DNA from 2 places in the Anaerobacillus sp. ABR4_321 genome. Region 2 is predicted to be linked to the other one. Evidence: riboswitches for the same ligand, from Rfam matches in the RefSeq annotation. Region 2 holds a riboswitch; the other holds the start of a gene.
The links. Region 2 has a riboswitch for FMN ahead of ACXADT_RS00135 (ECF transporter S component). Riboswitches for the same ligand answer to the same signal wherever they lie in the genome.

Region 1 (3,122 bases), 2.2 Mb from region 2:
AGAAGAAGGGTTGAGTCTTGATGTTGTCTCTGGAGGAGAATTATATACGGCTTTACAAGCAGGGTTTCCAGTCGACCGGATTCACTTTCATGGTAACAATAAAAGCGAAAGAGAAATAAGGATGGCTCTAAAAGCTGGGATTGGTTGTTTTGTGGTCGATAACTTTTATGAGCTTTCGTTACTCGAACAGCTAGCAGCAGAAGAAGAGGTTTCAACGAATGTGCTCTTAAGAATAACGCCTGGGATCGAAGCACACACACATGACTATATTCTTACGGGTCAAGAAGATTCAAAGTTTGGATTCGATTTACAGAGTGGTCAAGTAGAGCAAGCGATCGATACGGCGTTAAAAATGAGTAACATTCACCTGCTTGGCCTTCATTGCCATATCGGATCTCAAATATTTGAAACGACAGGATTTGTGATGGCGATCGACAAGATCTATAGTTACCTCCATCGCTGGAATGAAGCGTTTGGGTATGAGCCCCGGGTGCTGAATTTAGGTGGCGGGTTTGGTATTCGATACAACCACGAAGATCAACCGATCTCTCCTCAGAACTACATCGATGCCATGACGGATGCTGTAAAAAAGCAAATCGAGCATAGCAACATGTCGATGCCAGAAATCTGGATTGAACCTGGCCGCTCTCTTGTCGGTGAAGCTGGGTCTACATTGTACACCGTTGGCTCTCATAAAAATGTTCCGGAACTAAGGAATTACCTTGCTGTTGATGGGGGGATGAGTGACAATCTTCGTCCTGCTTTATATAACGCAAAGTATGAGGCATCGATCGTAAATCGAATGAATGAACCGAAAGATCACCTGTATTCAATCGCAGGAAAGTGCTGCGAATCCGGTGATATGTTGATTTGGGACTGTCAGCTTCAGCGCGCGATCGCAGGGGACGTGATGATTGTCTTTTCCACCGGAGCATATGGGTATTCGATGGCGAATAATTACAATCGACTACCAAAGCCAGCTGTTGTTTTTGTAGAAGATGGAGAATCAAGCCTTGTAGTTGAAAGAGAATCATATGAAGATTTAATTCAATATGACAGACCTTTAAAAAAAATGGTTATATCAAAATAGTTTCCTAAAGTTAATTCATATGGTAAATGCATCTCTTATGCTATAATGAAAGAGCTTTTAAGCAAATTGTTTACGCAGGAGGATATTTTTAATGAAAAAAGGTTCAATCGCATTTGAAAATGGCGAAGTAATTCAAATTGAATTCTTCCCAGAAGAAGCGCCAAACACTGTAGCTAACTTTGAAAAACTAGCAAATGAAGGCTTCTATAACGGTGTTAACTTCCACCGTGTCATTCCTGGATTCGTTGCACAAGGTGGAGACCCAACAGGCACTGGTATGGGCGGCCCTGGCTATACAATCGATTGTGAAACAGAAGGTAATCCTCATAAACATGTAGCTGGATCCCTTTCTATGGCTCATGCTGGTAAGAACACTGGCGGTAGTCAGTTCTTCCTAGTACATGAACCACAGCCTCACCTTGATGGTGTTCATACAGTATTCGGTCAAGTAACAGAAGGAATGGATACTGTTCTTCGCATCAAGCAAGGTGATGTTATGAAAGAAGTGAAAGTCTGGGAAGAGTAAGTTACAGACTTTAAGGTTGTTGTAAGGAGATTAACCACTTTCCTTAAAGCAATCACATTGACAATTGTATAGAACTTTCCTTCGGGGTAGGGTGAGATTCCCAACCGGCGGTAATGCTTGATCACTCTATTGAGTAATCAACTAAGTCCGTGACCCGTTTGCTTTTTGTAAACGGTGGATCTGGTGAAAGACCAGGACCGACAGTATAGTCTGGATGGGAGAAGGAGTAAAAGTTTGCCGATCCTTTTGAAGAAGTACGTTCAAAAGGCTTATTTGGTATACTCTTTTTAAAGCCTCCCTATCTAATCGGGAGGCTTTTTTTATCTCTTAACCCCAATTGATTCGTTAGGAGATGATACATGTGAATAATAAAGATTATATGAAGATGGCGATTGAACTCGCGAGAAATACGGTGGGTCAAACAGCTCCAAATCCAGCTGTTGGGGCTGTTATCGTCAGTGAAGGAAGAATAGTTGGAATGGGTGCCCATTTAAAAGCAGGTGAGCCACATGCTGAGGTTTATGCACTTAGAATGGCAGGCGAAAAAGCAAAGGGAGCAACTGCTTATGTGACGTTAGAACCTTGTAGTCACCATGGAAAAACCCCTCCGTGTGCTAATGCATTAATAGATGCTGGTATCACAGAGGTGCATGTAGCAATGCAAGATCCAAATCCTCTCGTAGGAGGAAGAGGGATAGAGCGGTTGAAGGACGCTGGTATAACAGTTCATGTAGGCTTACTTGAAGAAGAAGCGTACTCTCTAAATGACGTGTTCTTTCACTACATAGAGACGAACCGTCCTTATGTGACACTAAAATCGGCCGTTTCATTAGATGGTAAAGTAGCCACTAAAACAGGAGAAAGCAAATGGATTACTGGAAGCGAAGCCAGGCAAGATGTTCATGCAGAACGTCATCAACACGATGCGATACTCGTAGGTGTCGGAACCGTGGAGAAGGACGATCCCTCTCTTACAACAAGGTATGGTGAAGGGATAAGTCCTATAAGAGTTATTCTCGATCGAACGTTAAGGCTTCCTTCTGATGCTGTTGTTTTACAAGATGACTCTGTGGAAACTTGGATTATTACGACTAAAAAGGCTAAAAATGAAACAAAAAGAATGTTCTCTCAGCACGTAACTGTTCTTGCAGTGGAAGGTGACTCTATTTCAATTGATGATGTATTGCATATGCTAGGTGATCGTGGAGTCACTTCTGTTTTTGTAGAAGGTGGACCTACGATCAACGGTAGTTTTTTGGAAGCGGGAGCTTTTCAAAAAGTGATCACGTACGTAGCCCCTAAGCTGATCGGTGGTACAGGTGCACCGACATCGTTTGAAGGAAATGGAATTGCCACAATGCAAGATACACTGGAACTTACGATCGAGAGCGTTGAACAAATAGGGGACGACATTAAGATCATATCGAAGCGGAGGTGCAGTGATGTTTACAGGTATCGTTGAAGAAATAGGTAAAGTACAAAGTGTACATCAATCGGGTGAGTCGA
Region 2 (3,122 bases):
CAGATGGAACATCCCTTTCTATAAGCAGATCATTAAGGGGAGGTACTGACTCTACAGGTAAGTTAGCAAAGCTCGTCCCTTCTCCAGCCACATGAATCTTCGCATCATACAGAGCAAAGCCCGGAAGCTCACTACCAAGGAGACTTCGGATGTCGCCTGGTTTGATGCTCGTGATAAACTGAAACGCAACAAGAGATAGAGCTGGCGGTTCACTTCCTGCCGGTAATACTTGCGTTAAATAATGATTTTCCGTTCCCATGGCATAAATGATCGCCTCGTTTGAAAAGCTCGTTACCCAATCGTGCATCATCGATGAAGAAAATCGATATTTTGTTTCGGACGAAGAGATAAATCCTGCAACGATAAATAAGCTGATTAAGCTAATGATCATAAGGAATGAAAGTGTTCTAAGCATACTGTTACTAGGATTCTGAAAAAGTTTAGCATTTTGTTTCATACGCTCTCTCCCCCACCGTCTTCTTACTCTATGTCTATGAAATCACCAATTACATTAGAAGATTTTTTTACTAGCAATAGTAGAAACGTATATGTTTCAAAATAGATGCAAAATATATTTGATAATTGAATGTGCGAAAAGTATGATTAAGATAGGATAGGGGAGGTGAACAGAATGGGAAAATCATCGGCGTACATTGCTTCGACAATTTTGTTCCTAGCGATCGTTGTAGGCTTTACATACTGGCTAACAACAACGGAAGAACATGCCGGCTCTGAAGGCGGTCATGGCGAGAAAACGGAAGAATCTGCTGGGGAAGATTCAGCAGGAGGAGAAGCAGAGAAAATCTACTCTCAGAACTGTGCTTCCTGTCACGGTGGAGACCTTGGTGGAGGAGCAGGTCCTGCACTAAATGCTGTAGGTGGCAAGTATTCTAAGGACGAAATCCTCGACATCATCAAGAATGGTAAAGGTGGCGGAATGCCAGCTGGTTTGATTCAAGGTGAAGAAGCTGAGATGGTTGCCGCATGGCTAGCCGAAAAAAAATAGTATTGTAATAAAAAGCTTTCTGTTCACTCAACAGAGAGCTTTTTATTATTTCTAAACGATGTTGTAATCAAGCTATTTTGAAAGCGCTATTATAGAATAGCTTGAATTCAAGATGTTTTTGTTGAGTTATCAGCTCTCGCCGTGTATAATAAAGCTGTAAAATATTATACGAACTATCTTCGGGGCAGGGTGCAATTCCCGACCGGCGGTGAAGGAGCAATTTCCTTAAGCCCGCGAGCCTGTTTTTTGGGCAGGATCTGGTGAAAATCCAGAGCCGACAGTACAGTCTGGATGGGAGAAGATGGTGGAGTAGCAAGCTTTCTATTGAAAAAATAGACGATAAGCTTGCTTATTTCCCCATGCCGACTACCATGAGCCCCATACTCATGGTTTTTTTCGTGCATAGGGCCACATCTCCTTTTCGATGGTTCAAATATCAAAGGAGCAATGTCATATGAAAACTGTATCAAAGACACAGCGCATGATTGTTGTCGCAATGTTCAGTAGTATCTCCTATCTATTGATGCTACTAGATTTTCCGCTACCTGGATTTCCTGTTTTCCTTCAGATTGATTTCAGCGATATTCCAGCACTCTTTGTGGCGATCCTTTATGGACCTGCCGCAGGTATACTAGTTGAAGCGATAAAGAATCTTATTCATTACGGTATACAAGGAAGTTTCACTGGTGTCCCTGTAGGTCAACTTGCTAACTTTATCGCAGGTGTTTTCTTTATCGTACCGACTTCCATTGTATTCAGGAAGTTTAATCAGACTCAGAAAGGACTTACGATTGGGCTTATTCTAGGTACTCTATTGATGTCAGCAATGATGGGATTGTTGAACTATCTCTTGATCCTACCGGCCTATACGTGGTTCATGGGGTTTGAGGCGATGTCTGACTCAGCTCGTCAAGCACTTGTTCTAAAAGGAATTACACCGTTTAACCTTATAAAAGGTTTCATTGTAGCTAGCATATTCATCGCATTCTTTATTAAGTTAAAACCCTGGTTTGCAAAACAAACGAGGCTTGCCTAATAAATTCGAGCGCGTATCCACACCGGATACGCGTTTTTATTTTGACCTATTTTCCAATTGAAGGAAAACTACTTTCGTTTGTTGAATACGTAAAAAAGTAGAAAAGGAGGCTCCTACTATGGTAACCATCGATTGGCTTGAAAAGTCGACCATTTTAGATTTACAACAAGCGATGTTTGAAGGGACGATAACATCCTACGAGCTTGTTTGTTTATACTTAGAACAAATCTCAACGTACAATTCCGAAATTAATGCAGTGTTGGAAATGAACCCTGATGCCTTATTCATTGCAGAAGGACTTGATCGGGAACGACATATACAGGGACCAAGAAGCCTCTTACACGGAATCCCTATCCTACTGAAAGATAACATCAATACAGGTGACAACATGCATACGAGTGCAGGTTCTTCCCTCCTTTCCAATTCATTCGGGAGAGATGATGCGTTTCTTGTTAAGAAACTAAGACGTGCGGGAGCGGTTATCCTTGGGAAGACCAACATGACCGAGTGGGCAAACTTCATGAGTGACTCGATGCCGAATGGATATAGCTCGAGAGGCGGTCAAGTTTTAAATCCATATGGACCAGGATCCTTGGACGTTGGAGGTTCGAGCTCTGGCTCAGCGGCTGCAGTTGCATGCCATTTCGCAACTGCTTCTATCGGTACTGAAACAAATGGATCGATCCTAAACCCTGCAAGCTCAAACTCAACTGTTGGGATTAAACCAACTGTTGGATTGGTGAGTAGACAAGGAATTATTCCGATCTCATCATCTCAAGATACTGCAGGACCCATTACGAGAAACGTTACCGATGCTGCAATTCTATTAGGTATTTTAGCAGGACAAGATGAGAAAGATCCTTCTACTCTTAGTGCACCCTCTCAAAGTGACTATACGCCTTATCTTTTCAAACCTACCTTTGAAACCATCAAGCTTGGCGTAATAAAGAATGGATACTATGACGAAATGCATCCTGAAGAACAAGAGCAGTTTGATTTTGCTATTACAGCATTACAAGAAGCAGGGTGTTCCGTCTCCGAATTTAAAGAGATCGTTTCCGATCAAGAAAAACTAGAAAA

Region 1: another riboswitch for FMN. It lies ahead of ribD (bifunctional diaminohydroxyphosphoribosylaminopyrimidine deaminase/5-amino-6-(5-phosphoribosylamino)uracil reductase RibD); the one in region 2 lies ahead of ACXADT_RS00135 (ECF transporter S component).

The regions. Positions count from the first base shown of each region.
Region 1 is NZ_JBSWTK010000001.1:2,264,204-2,267,325, forward strand. It holds gene lysA (diaminopimelate decarboxylase) at 1-1,090, shown strand, start outside; gene ACXADT_RS11720 (peptidylprolyl isomerase) at 1,182-1,616, shown strand; FMN riboswitch at 1,690-1,846, shown strand; gene ribD (bifunctional diaminohydroxyphosphoribosylaminopyrimidine deaminase/5-amino-6-(5-phosphoribosylamino)uracil reductase RibD) at 1,978-3,078, shown strand; gene ribE (riboflavin synthase) at 3,059-3,122, shown strand, end outside.
Region 2 is NZ_JBSWTK010000001.1:27,760-30,881, forward strand. It holds gene spoIIP (stage II sporulation protein P) at 1-457, opposite strand, end outside; gene ACXADT_RS00130 (c-type cytochrome) at 632-1,006, shown strand; FMN riboswitch at 1,178-1,313, shown strand; gene ACXADT_RS00135 (ECF transporter S component) at 1,461-2,042, shown strand; gene ACXADT_RS00140 (amidase family protein) at 2,161-3,122, shown strand, end outside.